DNA from 2 places in the Thermoflexus hugenholtzii genome. Region 1 is predicted to be linked to the other one. Evidence: riboswitches for the same ligand, from Rfam matches in the RefSeq annotation. Region 1 holds a riboswitch; the other holds the start of a gene.
What was found. Region 1 has a riboswitch for thiamine pyrophosphate ahead of KNN16_RS02825 (thiamine diphosphokinase). Riboswitches for the same ligand answer to the same signal wherever they lie in the genome.

Region 2: another riboswitch for thiamine pyrophosphate. It lies ahead of cytX (putative hydroxymethylpyrimidine transporter CytX); the one in region 1 lies ahead of KNN16_RS02825 (thiamine diphosphokinase).

The regions. Positions count from the first base shown of each region.
Region 1 covers NZ_CP076326.1:590,387-597,773, reverse strand. Annotated here, with positions in the region: gene KNN16_RS02845 (thiamine ABC transporter substrate binding subunit) at 1-836, opposite strand, end outside; gene KNN16_RS02840 (hypothetical protein) at 1,349-1,624, opposite strand; gene KNN16_RS02835 (hypothetical protein) at 1,621-1,851, opposite strand; gene KNN16_RS02830 (hypothetical protein) at 1,964-2,257, opposite strand; gene KNN16_RS02825 (thiamine diphosphokinase) at 2,555-3,187, opposite strand; TPP riboswitch at 3,320-3,454, opposite strand; gene KNN16_RS02820 (phenylacetate--CoA ligase family protein) at 3,650-4,426, shown strand; gene KNN16_RS02815 (response regulator transcription factor) at 4,598-5,296, shown strand; gene KNN16_RS02810 (NACHT domain-containing NTPase) at 5,310-7,387, shown strand, end outside.
Region 2 covers NZ_CP076326.1:3,184,851-3,192,237, reverse strand. Annotated here, with positions in the region: gene KNN16_RS14460 (extracellular solute-binding protein) at 1-480, opposite strand, end outside; gene KNN16_RS14455 (LacI family DNA-binding transcriptional regulator) at 584-1,585, opposite strand; TPP riboswitch at 1,959-2,089, shown strand; gene cytX (putative hydroxymethylpyrimidine transporter CytX) at 2,170-3,492, shown strand; gene KNN16_RS14445 (TenA family protein) at 3,601-4,233, shown strand; gene phnE (phosphonate ABC transporter, permease protein PhnE) at 4,244-5,059, opposite strand; gene KNN16_RS14435 (phosphonate ABC transporter ATP-binding protein) at 5,114-5,893, opposite strand; gene KNN16_RS14430 (phosphate/phosphite/phosphonate ABC transporter substrate-binding protein) at 6,043-7,029, opposite strand; gene KNN16_RS14425 (oligosaccharide flippase family protein) at 7,250-7,387, shown strand, end outside.

The DNA of each region.
Region 1 (7,387 bases):
TTCCCGGTGGGGGGCTCGGAGAGCTGGCCCTGGCTGAAATACACCTCCGCCGCCGGGCTGGTGGCGTAGCTCACCACCAGCGGGCGTGTCCCCGGGCTCCCCGTGGCCCCGCTGAACTCTTTGTAATACGCGTCCTCCCAGCCCTCGGTGATCTTCACATCATTGGCCTTCAGGGCCCGCCAGAAATCCAGCCAGCGCTCCTCCCCGAAGTGGGCGATGGTGGCCAGCATGAACGCCAGGCCCGGGGAGGAGGTGGCCGGGTTCTCCACCACCAGCAAGCCCCGATACTCCGGCCGCGCGAGGTCCTCCAGGGTCTCCGGCGGCTTCAGTCCCTTCTCCCGAAAGTATTTCTTGTCGTAGTTCACGCAGACGTCGCCGTAATCGATGGGGATCAGCCGGAGCTCGGGGTCCAGGATGAACTCCGCGGGGATCTCCTCCAGGCCCTTCGGCCGGTAGGGTTCGAAGAGGTCCTCCCGGATGGCCCGGCTGAAGAAGGTGTTGTCGACCCCGAAGAACACATCGGCCAGGGGCGCTCCCTTGGCCAGGATGGCCTTGTTGAGAGCGGCCCCCGCATCGCCTGCTTTGAGGATCTGGACCCGCGCGTTGTAGCGCTGCTCGAACTCCCGCAACACCTCTTCGCTGACGGCGAAGCTGTCGTGGGTCATCAGCACCAGCTCCCGCGGGCCCGCCGGTGTGGCCGTGGGGGCCGATGGGCTCGGGGAGAGCGTGGGGGCCGGCGTCGCCGGAGCCGGCGAGGGCGCCGGCGGCGCCGCAGGCGTGGTGCAGGCCGCTGTGAACACCATCAGCACGCCGATGAGAATCGCTCGGCGCTTCATCGTTCCTCCCTCCGGATGGGAAGATCTGAAAGCCGCTTCACCCTACAACGGCAGAAGGGGCTTTCGCTTTGGCCCATGTCCTTGAACGATCGGAGAGGAGCAGAGGCCAGCCTCTCCCCTCCCGTTGCGCCCTGCGGTCCAAGCCGAGCAACTGCGGGCAGTTGCCCTCCATCCCATCTGCGATCATCGGAGAGAAAGCGCCGCGATCCTTCGACCCGAACCTCCGGTTCTCGATGACACGAAGGTCGCGGCGAAAGCCGCTCCTACAAAAACGTGCTTCTGTAGGAGGGACTTTCGCCCCGAACTCCCGTCTTCGATGACACGATGGTCGCGGTGAAGGCGACTCCGGCAACCCCGAGCCCTGGTTCTCGATGACACAAGGGTCGCGGCTGAAGCCGCTCCTACAAAAACGTGCTTCGGTAGGAGGGACCTTCGCCCCGAACGCCCGTCTTCGATTTGATGACAGGATGCGGGCCGAAATGAATTTCGGCCTGCTTTGTGGGTCGCGGTAGTCACTCCTTTTGGTATTGATAATGCTTGAAGGTCAAGAACTCTTCCCAGGTCCAGATATGATCGGTCAACCCGATGGCCATCGCCGGCGTCCGCGGCCGATACCGCCGCCCCTCCGGCAGGCCCTCCCCCGCTTCCCGCAAGGCCCGATGGGGCCGCAGCCAGTTGTGCTCAAACAAACAGAGGATCACCAGCGCATCCCAGGTCCCTGTCGTCTTCGCAAAGGCATGGGTCTTACGCGTCAGCGCATTCAACCGATCGCGCAACATGCCATTCAACCGTTCCTCATGCACCGGATAGGGGCAATCCACCGCCTCCCCAGAACCTGACGCACCTCCACGCGCACCATCCGGCCCTGATGACGACGCTTGACCGCTTGCGTCAACCCCACCCCAGGCGTGAGCACCAGGGGCGGACGCCCCCGCTTTCCCGTCGGTTGCGCGTCCCGATAGACCTGACGAACCGCCCGTCGGTAGACCGGCCGTCCATCGCTGATCCAGATCACGCCCCCCTGCCAGATGTGCGCTGGCGGGTCTGCGCCACCACCTTCGGCGCGACCTCATCCTCCGAAGACCCAAAGCCCCACGCCACCACAAAACGAGTCGCCCGGTCCTGGCTCAAACATCCCCAACGCGGGCCCACCCCGCCCGCCGAGGCGTCTGGATCTCCAGCCTCTGGACACTTTTTTTGACAAACGACCAGAAAGCATCCACCTCGACCTCGCTCAAATGCAGGTCGTGGACCAGGACCTCGGTGAGGGCCTCAGCGTGTTGGGCGGCCATCCGGAGCCATCGGCCAATGGTTTCATATTTGTGGCCGGTGATCTCCTCAGCGGCGCTCAGGCTCCCCCGACGCATCACCACCAGCAGGGTGCGCGCCACTTCCGCAGGGGTCACACGCAAGCGATACATCGCCGTGCCCAGGGTAGGCCCAAACGAGCGCCCGCAGTTCCGACAGACCCAACGGGGCCGCCCACCCTTACTGCCGTTCTTTACCACATGGGTGGCCCCACAGCGAGGGCAGGGGGGGTTCTGGGAATTGGGCTTTCGATTCATCGGGCCCACCTCCGTCGGAATCTGGCCCCGATTATACCACCGAGCACTACTCAGGGGGGTGATTACCTGGGTCGCGGCGGAAGCCACTTTCGTCCCGAACCGGCGGTCCTCCATGATCCTGTCGGCCGGTTGCAGCCATCCCCGGTTGCGGGTTTAACCCTCTCCCCGCTCGTGGATCACCAGAAGGAGGCCCCGTCGGACCCGCACCCGGGCCCGGGGGGCGATCATCCGGTTGCTCACCCCCAGGGTGACTCCAAAGGGCAACGTCCCCTCTGTCAGAGGGTAGAACAGCCCCTCTAACGTCACCCCCTCCGCGTCCCCGATCAGCGGGATCAGGGAGACCCGATCTCCCGGCTCCCCCTCGATCCAGCCCTCCTCCCGGATCACGAAGGCCTCCCGCCCCGCCCCCACGAAGCGGACGTCCCAGCCTGCCCATCGCGGGTGGGCCAGAAGCAGCAGCGAGGCCAGGGTCTGATCCAGCCGGGAGCCCCATGCCCCGAACACCCGGATGGTCGTCCCCAGGGTTCGGGCGTAGTCCAGGGCCAGCTCCAGATCCGTGGCGTCTTTATCCACCGGATGACGCTCGATGGAGACCTCGTGGGCCTCCAGCCAGGCGAGGGTCTCCGGATCCATGGAATCCAAATCCCCGATCACCCGATGGGGGAGGACGCCGATGGCCCGCAGGTGGGCCGCCCCCCCATCCGCGGCCAGGATCCAACGCGCGCCGGAGGTCGCCCGGCGCAACGCCTCGCCCTCAACGTCCCCGCCCGCCACCACCACGATCATCCCCGCGCCCCCATGGTCCGAGATGAAGGAAGAAACGCTTCGCATGGACCCCGCCGGATGGGCTGCGGCTTGCCAGAGGAATCCGCACCGGGGGCAGAGGCGAAAGCGTCGAAGGGGCCCATCGCGCTTGAAGAGGAGGCATCGCTCCCTTCCCTCCGCCGGCATGACCCGGATCCGGTTCAAGGAGTCGGCGCCGGGCCTTCGGGGAATCCCCTCCGGAAGGCGCCCTCTCAGCCCGCTTCCCCGCGGACTCCCCCGGGAATCCGCCTGCTGCAGCGAAAAGCGTTACACGCTCCAGTCTATCCGTGATCTTCGCTCCTCGTCAACCATCGACCCCGCGACCGCTCTTCCCAATCGAGAGCAGATGATTCCCCCCACATCCGCAGGGGGTTCCAGGGCCTAAGAGATGAGCGGTTTCAGCGTTTTTCAGGCCCTAATGCTTGACAAGCAAACAGATTCAAAATAGGGCCAGGGTTCCTCGCGGCCGAAGGCTCTTCCCTTCCTGGCCGGAGGGAGTGGGCGGCATGGATTCCCCCGCGCGGCATCCCGGAGAGGTCCTTCGGATGGGATCCCCAGCGGGATCTGGCGCTGCGCAAGGCGTTCATCACCGCCGAACCCCTCCCCGCCTCCCTGCGTCAGGACCTGCAACGATTCGGGCTGTCCGTGCGCCAGGGCTACGGCACCGCGGAGTGCGGCTGCCTGGGTTACGAATGCGAGCGGGAGGAAGGGCTTCACGTGCCGGAGGATGCTTACGTCGAGCTGTGCGACCCCCAGACCGGTGAGCCGGTTCCCCCGGGCGAGCTGGGGGAGATCGTGGTCACCCTCTTCCATCCGGCCTACGCGCTGATCCGCTTCGGGACCGGGGATCTCTCCCGCTGGCTGCCGGAGCCCTGCCCCTGCGGGCGCGCCACCCCACGCCTGGCCGGGATCCTGGGCCGGGTGGGCGAAGCGGTCAAGGTGCGGGGGATGTTCCTGCACCCCCGCCAGATGGAAGCCGTCTTCGCCCGCTTCCCCGAGGTCCAGGCCTACCAGGCCGTGATCGACCGGGAAGCCCACGTCGACCGCCTGACCTTCCGGGTGGTCCTCCGGGAGCCGCCCTCCGATCCGGAGGCCGTGCGGGCGCGCCTGCGAGAGGCCATCCGGGATGGGTTGCGCTTCCAGGCGGAGATCCTCCTGATCCCTCCTGAAGAACTCCCTCCGGGAAGCCCGCGCCTGCTGGATCTCCGACGCTGGGATTAGGGCGCGACGCGCTCCGGGCTGGCCTCATATCCCTCGACCGCCCCCGCGTCCATGCGCAACGCGCAGGCGATGATCCGCGTTTTGTGGTAAAAACATAAAGCAGGAGCCCGGCGCTTCCACCTCCGGTGATACCCAAGAGCAGGCTCAGGCTGAATCCGTGGGGGGTCGGACGTGAAAAAGATCCTGCTGATCGAAGACGACGTGGAGCTCGCCCGCTTCCTGGCCTGGCAGCTGGAACAGAACAACTACCAGGCTCTCGTCGCCCACAGCGGCCCGGAAGGCCTCGCTCTCCTGCAAGCGCAGAGGCCCGACCTGATCCTTCTGGACCTGATGCTGCCTGGCATGGACGGCTGGGAGGTCCTGCGGGCCATCCGCGCCACCTCCGAGATCCCCGTGATCATCATCAGCGCCCTGGGAGCGGAGTCCGATATCGTGCGCGGCCTGGAGGCCGGCGCGGATGATTACCTGACCAAGCCCTTCGGCCCCCGCCAGCTCCTGGCTCGCGTCCAGGCTGTCCTGCGGCGCTACGAGTCCACTACCGCCCGCGGGGTCTACGACAACGGCCGCCTCTACGTCAACCTGATCACCCAGGAGGTCCGGGTCGACGGACGCCCGGTGGAGCTGACGCCCACGGAGTTCCGGCTCCTCTCCACCCTCGCCCGCTTCGCCGGCCGCCCCCTCACCCACGACTTCCTCCTCCGGGAGGTATGGGGGGAGGAGCACGTCCAGGACCGCGGCTACCTCAAGCTCTACATCTGGTATCTCCGCCAGAAGATCGAGCCGGACCCCGATCACCCGCTCTTCATCCGAACGGAGCGGGGGATCGGCTACCGGCTCGTCGGCCCGGACGAGCTGGGGACGGTGGAGTAAGAGGAGGAGGGCTGTGGGATTCCCCGGCGCATGGCGCTTCGATCCCCTCTCCGCCCTGATCGGGGCCATGCTGGCCCTGCTCGGCGTCGGATTGCTTTATGCGGTCCGGCGTCCCCTGCAAGCCCGCTACGCCGCGCTGAGAGGCCGCCTGGAGCAGGCCGGCCAGCGCCTGCGCCTCGCCGCCGAGTCCCAGTATCGCCAGTGGCTGGCCGAACAGCTCCCCCACTGGATCGCCTGGTCCGCCCTGGATCCCCGGCTCGCCCGTTGCCTGATCGAGCCCGCCCTGCTCCCGCCGCCCCCCTATCCCTCCACCCGCATCCAGACGCCCCCCTCGGAGGATCCCATCCCCCTGCGGCAGGCGCTGCGGGCAACCCGACGGCTCTTCATCTACGGCCCTCCCGGCAGCGGCCGCACCGGCGCCCTCTGCTACCTGATCTGGGAGGCCCTGGCCGGGCGCCCAGATGGGGAGGCGCCGCTTCCCCTCTACGTGCGCCTCCCGCTCATCGAACCCGATCCCACTGCCTCGCCCGAGGCCCTGCTCCTCAGGTTCCTGGGCCGGATAGTCCCCCTCATCCTCCGACCCCGCCTGGACGGGATGATCCGGACCGCCCTGAAGGATGGAAGCGCCCTCCTGCTCCTCGACGAGCTGGAGGAGGTCCCTCCTCCCCGCCGGCCGGAGGTCATCCGCTGGCTGGGACGGCTCGTCGAGGCCTATCCTGAGCTTCGCATCGTGGTGGCGGGGGATCACTTCCCCACCCAGCCCCTGGAGGCAATGGGCTTCGTCGCCCTCCCGCTGGCTCCCTGGTCCAGAGCCCAGGTTGAGCGATTCCTCGAGGGATGGGCGGAGGCGACGGGGATCCCCCTCCCGGATCTCCGGGAGCGATCCGCCGCATGGCGCCAGGATCGGACGGGACGCTGGCGTCCGGCGGATGTGGCGGCTGCCCTCGCCCTGGGATCCGAACGCCCAGGGGATCCGGGGCTCTACGACGCCATCCTGGAACGCCTGCTCCAGGGGATCATCGGGAAGACCGCGCTGACCATGCCCGGCGCCCGGCTGGTCCTCGGGCGGGTGGCTTTGCGGCTCCTGGAGGAGGAACGCTTTCCGATCACCCTGGAGGATCTGGAAGAGACCATCCGCCAGACCCTCCCGGAGCTGGCGGCCCCGGCCGCCCGACGTCAGATGGACGCCGCCATCGAAGCCCTCACCGCCCCCGGCCGGCCCATCGTCCCCATCGATGAGGAGCACGGACACTTCCGCCATCCCCTCCTCCAGGCGTATCTGGCGGCGTGGGCAATCGCCCAAGCCGGCGATCCGGCGCCCCTTGCGCGCCATCTCGATGATCCGCGATGGGAAGCCGTCTTCACGTTCTACGCGGCCCTTGGACCGATGATCGGGATCGTCGAACGCGCCTTGTCGGAGCCCGACGACGCCTTCCACACGCGGCTGCTGCGGGTAGCCGAGTGGATCGCCGTGGCCTCGCCCCAGGCGCCATGGCGCGCGGACGGGATGGCCGCCCTGGCCCGGGCCTTTCTGAAGCCCGGCCTGCCCCCCACCCTGCGCCGGCGCCTCGCCGAGGCTCTGGTCCGCACCGGCGACCGGGGGGTGCCGGTGCTGTTCCGCAAAGCCCTCCGCCACTCGGACCCTGAGATCCGTCTCGCTGCGGTCCGCGGGCTGGGATGGCTGGGGCAGGAGAGCGACCTGCCCTTCCTGGAGCAGGCCCTGTCGGATCCCGATCCTGAGGTCCGCCGGGCCGCGGTGATCGCCCTGGGGGAGCACGGCACCGAACCCGCCATGCAACGGCTGGTTCTTCTGCTCCTGGAGGCCGAAGAGGAAATCCGGATCCTGGCGGCGGAGGCGCTGCGGAACTACCCGGAGGGCCCTCAGCTGCTCCAGGAGGCGACGGAGGAGGCGGACTGGCGCGTGCGGCGGGCGGCCGCCTTCGCCCTGGCTGGCTTTCGGGAGGAGTGGGCGAAGACCCGGCTGGAGGCCCTGGCTCGAGAGGATCGGGAGTGGCTGGTGCGCTCGGCCGCCCAGGACGCCCTGGCCCGCTGGGGGGCCGGCCGGGAGCCCGCCTCGCCCGACCTGCGCCC
Region 2 (7,387 bases), 720 kb from region 1:
ATGGGCCCAGCCCTCCCACTGGTTGACCTCGGGGCCGGCGATCTCGTCCAGCGGCTTGATCAGCCCGCCGGCGACGAACTCCGCCGTCCAGAAGCCATCGAAGGCCATCACGTCGTGACCCTTGCCGGCCTTGAGATCCAGGGCGTATTGGGCCTTGAGCTCCTCATCGCTGCCCCCGAACTCCACCAGCCGCACCTTGACGGGGGTCCCTTTGGCGGCCATCTGCTGCTCGAAGGCGGGGATGACAGTCTCGGTGAGCCACTTCACCGTGTTGGCGTTCACCCCGCCCTTGACGCAGCGGCAGGTGATGGAGATCTCCACCGGGGCTGGAGTGGGAGAGGGCGCAGGGGTGGGGCTGGGGGCCGGCGTAGGCGGGGCGGCGGTCGGGGTGGGCGTCGGCGTGGCCGCCGGCGCGCACGCCGCGATCAGGAGGACGAACACCGCCATCCACGATAGGGCGGAACCGATTGTGCGCTTCATGGCTGCCTCCTTCTTGAGAAGATCTGCTCCCCAGCATACCGGGGAGGGATCAACGGGATGCGAAAGGGATTCCCAAGCTCGACGAAAGGGATGTGAAAAAACTTTAAAGCGGCGGCCCGCAGGATTCGCGCTCGATCAGCGTCCCCTGGAGCAGGATGCGCTTCGGGGAGGGACGGCCCTCCAGGATCTCCAGGAGCATCTCCGCCGCCAGCCGTCCCAGCTGCCGGCGGGGCTGGGCCACGGTGGTCAGCATCGGGGTCACGTATGTGCCTTCCTCCAGCCCATCAAAGCCGATGATGGAGAGGTCCCCGGGCACCCGCAAGCCGGCCCGCAGCGCCGCCTTCAGGGCGCCAATGGCCGTGAGGTCGTTGTAGCAGAACACCGCCGTAGGGCGGGGATCGGCCTCCAGCAGCCGGCGCATGGCCGCCTCCCCGCCCTCCACCCGCCCGTCCCCTTTCACCACCCATTCCGGGCGGACGGATAGCCCGGCCTCCCGCAGCGCCTGCCGGTAGCCGCGGTAACGATCCTGGTTGCTACGGCCGCCCCGGCGGCTGCCGATGTAGGCGATGGCCCGGTGGCCCAGGCGGATCAGGTAAGCCGCGGCCAGGTAGCCGCCGTGGACGTTGTCGGTGGCCACCGAGTAGACGTAGGGACCGGTCTGGTGGCTGTTGATCAGCACGATGGGGATCCGCAGGGCCTCCAGCATGGGGAGATAGCGGCTGCCCAGCCGGGAGGCGGCCACGATGATGCCGTCCACCTGCTTGGCCGCCAGGAGCTCCACGATGGCGCGCTCCTTCTCCGGGTCTTCGTGGGAGAGGCTGAGGAGGATCCCGTAGCCGCGGGCCTGGGCGACCATCTCGATGCCCTGGACCACCTCCGTATGGAAGGGGTCGCTGAGGCGGGTGACCACCACGCCGAGGGTCTGGGTGCGGCGGCCCTGGAGAGCCCGGGCCACGGGGTTCGGCCGGTAGCCCATGGCCTCGGCGATGGCCTGGATCCGCGCCCGGGTCTCCGGGCGGATCTCCTCGCTGCCCCGCAGGGCCCGGGAGACCGTGGTGTGGCTCACCCCCGCCGCCCGGGCGATGTCCTTGATGGTCACGCGCATGGCGGGTGCACACGTGTGCGAAATTCAGCCCGATTATAAAGAGATCGTGTTCGCCTGTCAAGGGGCGAATTCTCACTCCGGGGCTTTTCGGTTCTCCGGATGGGGGCCAATCTGGGCGCTGGGGTCGATCCCGGATCAAGGGCTTCCGGATATGTGTGCCCAATTCGGGAGGATGCGACAGGTCGTTCCTACCCCTCCAAAGGGGCACCGCCGGAGACTCCACCCTCTACCCACTGAACCCCCTGCCCCCGAGGCCCACGCTGTCGACACCTTCATCCTCTTCCCCGAGCAGATCTGGAAAGCCCTCATCCCCTCCCCATCCGCCTCTCTCCACGCAGTTTGACAGCCGCGCGCGGCGCGCTATCATGAGCGCAGAAGCGACGTGGGGAGTCCGCGGGCAAGCGGGCTGAGAGGGCGCCTTGCCGGAGGTCATCCGGCCCCGGCGCCGACCCATCGAACCTGATCCGGGTCATACCGGCGGAGGGACTGTCGCTGCACGGCCCCCTGCCCGCCCGTCCGTCGGCGGGCGTTTTGCATCCCCCCACGCCGCTTCTCCCATCTCCATCCTTCTCAGGAGGCCTGCCATGCTGCTGCGCAAGCCGTGGACGGAGCTCCTCCCCCGCATCCAGGCACCCCCCGAGTGGGGCATCGAGCCGGTGCCGGCAGAGGCGCGCCGGCTGGGCTTCCTCGACTACGCCGTGCTGTGGGGAGACCTCGGCGTGGGGTTGCTGGTGATGGCCGCCGGCGCGCTGCTGGTGCCCGGGCTGGGGCTGCCCCAGGCGCTGCTGGCCATCGTCGTCGGGACCCTGCTGGGGAACCTGCTGCTGGCGGCGACGGGCTACATCGGCAGCCGCACCGGCGCCCCCACGATGGTGCTGCTCCGCCCCGCCCTGGGACGCCTCGGCTCCTATCTCCCCACCGCCCTCAACGTGCTGCAGCTGATCGGCTGGGGAGCCTTCGAGATCCTCATCATGGCCCAGGCCGCCAACTTCATCAGCGCCCGCTTCCTCGGCTTCTCCAGCTACCCCTTCTGGGCCATCGCCTTCGCCCTCTGGTGCACCCTGATGGCCGTCGGGGGACCGCTGGTGGTGGTGCGCCAGTGGCTGGAGAAGTTCGCCGTCTGGCTGGTGTTGCTGACCACCCTCTGGCTCACCGTCCACCTGCTGACCCGCGGGGATCTCGCGGCGCTGTGGCGGCAGCCCGGGACCGGGGAGATGCCCTTCTGGCTCGCCGTGGACCTGGTGGCGGCGATGCCCATCTCCTGGATGCCCCTGGTGGCGGATTACAACCGCTTCGCCCGGCGGGCCGGCCCCGCCTTCTGGGGCACCTACATCGGGTATTTCATCGCCAACGTCTGGTTCTACGGCCTCGGCGCCTTGCTCCTCCTGAGCGCCCGGTCCAGCGACCTGGTCCAGGCCATCGGGGCCCTGGCCATCGGCTGGATCGTGCTGCCCATCATCCTGGTGGACGAGACGGACAACGCCTTCGCGGACATCTATTCGGCGGCGGTCTCCCTGCAGAACATCTGGCCCCGGGCCCGGCAGGCCCTCTTCGCGGTCCTCATCGGCGCGATCTGCCTGATCCTGGCCCTCACGGTGCCCCTGGCCCAGTATGAGAACTTCCTGCTCCTCATCGGCACCTTCTTCGTGCCCCTCTTCGGGGTCCTGGCGGCGGACTACTTCGTCCTCCGCCGGTCCTACACGGAGGCCGACCTGTATCAGCCCCTGGCCTTCCGATGGGAGGGTGTGATCGCCTGGGCGCTGGGCGTGGTCACCTATCAGGCCCTCGCCCGTCTCGCCCCTTCCGTGGGCGCTACCTTCCCCGCCTTCGGGGTCTCCTTCCTGGCTTACCTGGGGATCGCGGGGGCGCTCCGCGGGATCGGCCGCGTCCGGCCGGAGCGCGCGTGAGAAATCGAACCCGGGGGAGGGAACGGCCTCGATTGCGGCACGGCCAGCCGTTTTCTCCCCCTTTCAGATCTTCCTTATGCTTGCGCGAAGGAAGAAGGGGAGAACTCGATGACACGGGCCCGCGCGTTGTGGGAAGCCCATCAGGATCTGGTTCGGCGCTGCGAGGCGCATCCCTTCGTGCAGGGGATCGCCTCGGGGGAGCTGCCGCGGGAGCGTTTCGTCTTCTACGTGGAGCAGGACGCCTTCTTCCTGGAGGCCTTCGCCCGGGCTTACGCCCTGGGCCTGGCCAAGGCCCCGGATCGGGAGACGATGGACGCCTTCCGCGAGCTGCTCCAGGGCGTCTTTGAGGAGCTGCGGCTGCACGAACGCTACGCCGCGCGCTGGGGGGCGAACCTCCGCCCGGAGCCCGCGCCAGCCACCCAAGCCTACACGGATTTCCTGCTGCGGGTGGCGGCCCTGGAGCCGGTGGGGCATCTGGCGGCGGCGATGACCCCGTGCATGCGCCTCTACGCCCATCTGGGAGCCTTCCTCCGGCCGCGGACGAACCCGAACAGCCCCTACCGGGAGTGGGTGGAGACGTATTCCAGCGCGGAGTTCGAAGGGCTGGCGCGCCGCCTGGAGGCGCTGCTGGATCGGCTGCCCGGCGAAGAGGAAGCGCAGCGCGCCCTCTACCGGGCCGCGCTGCGCTTCGAGCTGGCCTTCTTCGAGGCCGCCTACCCGACGGCCGCTCGCTCCGGGTGAGGCCTGCGGGCTACGGGTTCAGCAAATACCGTCGCCGGATCCAGGCGCTGAGGCCGTCCATGGCCAGGACCAGGAGAAGCACGGTGAGCAGCACGGTGGTCAGGCGGGCGTAGGCCATGGTGCTGAGGTAGATCTGCATGTAGAACCCGATGCCCCCTGCCCCCACCAGGCCCAGCACCGTGGAGGCGCGGATGTTGTATTCCAGCATGAAGAGCAGCTGGCTGAGGACGGCGTTGGCGCTCTCCGGCCACAGCACGTAGCGGATCAGATGCCGGCGCTTCGCCCCCACGCCCCGCATCGCCTCCAGGATCTCCGGGTCGATCCCTTCGAAGAGCTCGGCGTAGAGCTTGGCCAGATACCCCACCGTGTAGAAGGCCAGCGCCAGGGTCCCGGCCAGGGGGCCCAGGCCGACCACGATGACCATCAGCACCGCCCACAGCAACGAGGGCACCGTGCGGATGGCGGCCATCAGCAGACGAGCCGCGGCCACCACCGCGGCTGGGAAAAGGGTGCGGGAGCCCAAAGCCCCCAGCGGGAACGAAAACAGAAACCCCAGCAACGTCCCCGCCAGGGCCATCTCCAGGGTCTCGAGCAGGGCGCCGCCGATCGTCGGCAGGATCCCCAGGTCCGGCGGGAACATCTCCCGCGCGAAGCGCGCCAGGTTCAGGCCGCCCTGGAGCAGACGGCCGGCCTCAAAGAAGCCCATGCGGTAAAGCAGCGCGGCCAGCACCGCCAGCATCCCCAGGCCGAGCCCGAACTCCCGCCACGGGCCCAGCGCCCAGCCCACCGTCATCCGTCGCTCCATCCGCTCCGCCTTCATCCCCATCGGTTCACGACCTCCTCTATTCGTCCAAAAGAGCTGTTCCCATAGGGCGCGGGCTCACGCCCGCGGATCGACGGCGATGAGGGGAGGGGCAGCGGGAACCGGGGATGGCTCCGGAGGGGCTTCGATGAGCTCCCGAAGGGCCGGCCAGGAGAGGGCCGCGGCGGCGCTCTCGTGGACGATGCGGCCCTCTTTGAGCACCGCCACGTGATCGGCGAACTCCTGGACCAGCTGGATCTCATGGAGGTTCAGGATCACGGTGAGGCCGCGCTCCCGGGCCAGCTCCCGCACCCGCGCCAGCACCTGGGCCGCCCGCGGCAGATCCAGGTCGGAGACGAACTCGTCCGCCAGGATCACCTGGGGGTCCTGCATCAGGGTGCGGGCGATGGCCACCCGCTGGCGCTCGCCGCCGCTGAGGCGGATCACTTTCTCGCCGGCCTTTTCCGCCAGCCCCAGGGCGGCCAGGAGGGCATACGCCCGCTCGATCTCAGCCCGGGGGAAGAAGCCCAGGGCCGTCCTCCATCCGTCGTGGCGGGCCAGGGCCCCCATCAGCACGTTCTCCAGGGCTGTCAGGCCCCGCACCAGGCCGAGCTGCTGAGGGATGTAACCCACCATCCGCCGCATCGCCGGGGGCAGGCCTTCATGCAACGGGTGGCCCAGCAGGAAGACCCGACCGCGCGGGATCGGAAGCAGGCCGGCCAGGATCCGCATCAAGGTGGTCTTCCCCGCCCCCGAGGGGCCCATGATGGCCCAGAACCCTCCCGGGGGCACCCGCAGGGACACCCCCTTCAGGATCCAGGCCCCCGGACGATAGGCGAACCAGAGGTCCTCTACCATCACCGCGGCCTCTGGGGCCGAGGAAATCTCCTCATGCACGGATAAAAAGGGTGAGGTCATCGGCGCTCCCTCGCTTTCAGGATCCAGCCACAGCGGGCGGGCCCCGCGCGTCGGGGTGGGATCCCCGCGGGGCCCGCCCGCCCTCAGGATCAGGGTCGAGGCGTCTTCTCTTCTTCCTCTTCCTCACCTCCGCCGCCTCGGCCGACCTCCACGCGCTCCGAGAAGGCGATATGCGTGCGCTGCAGATACCCCCGCAACGTCCCCAGATGGGTCCGGGCGTCGGTCTTCTGGAAGCCTACGAAGATGCCGGAAATGAACTGGCGCATGAGGCTGCGGTGTTCCGGCGCGCCCAACCCCATCAGGGCCTCCACCACGCGGGTCCGCAACGGCTCGGAGAGGGCCGGGCTCACCACCACCACGTGGGAGGGGAGCGGCCCCTGTTCCTCCAGGATCCGCGTGTGGTCAAGGACTTCATGATACAGTTTCTCGGGCACATCGCCGGCGATCACCGTGACATCCACCTGGCCGGCCTTCAAGGCCTCCCAGCACTGGCCGTAGCCCCCGGCGAACAGCACCTGGCCGAAGAAAGCCTTGGGGTCCACCTCCTGTCCCTCCGCCGGTTCGGGGAGGAGGCCCCGCTCGACCAGCCGGGCCATGGGCCCGATGTAGCCGGAGGTGGAGATCGGGCTGGGGAAGCACGCCCGCTTCCCCTTGAGCTCCGCTAAGGATTGATAGGGGCTGTCCTTGGGGACCACCCAGTAGGAGTAATAATACGTGGCCTCGGTCTTCTGAGCGCCGTGGAACACCTCCCGCACCTCCGCCAGGACCACCTGGGCGCCGGCGCGCTCGACAGCGAGCAGGCCCGCGAAGGGCCCCATGAAGGCCACGTGGGCCTGGCCGAACCGCAGGGCCTCCACCACCCCGGCCTGGCTCAGCGGGACATAGATCTCCACATCCACATCCGGGCCCAGCCGCTGCTCCAGATACTGCTCCAGCGGACGAGCCTTCTCAAGCACTTCAGAGACGGCGAAGGTCGGCTGCACCGCCACCACCAGCCGCGTTCGGGCCGCCGGCCGCGGTGCGCAGGCCATCAGGAACAGGCCGATCAGCCATACCCATCGAAGCGCCGTCCGCATGTTCTTTACCCCGCGGAACAGGATGACCGGCGAAACTTTACCCAGCTTCCCATCCCGCTGTCAATAGAAAAAGGTTCATCAAGGAATTTTCAGGATTATTTTCGAGCAAAATAACCTGGGTTAACCTCCGGATGGGGGTCGGGTTTCCTGGACGGGGGGTGTGGGGTTATGATGCGGGGAGGTCGATGCGCGGGTATTCCGGGAGCCGGTTGAGGGACGAATGGGCCCATCGGTGGAAGTTTCGCGGGATCCCGGCGGGATCGCTCGCCAGGTGGTGCGGGGCTCGGCCTACAGCGTGGCCGCCTCCCTGGTCACCATGGCCCTGGGGTTCCTCCGGATCCTGTTGCTCCTGCGCTTC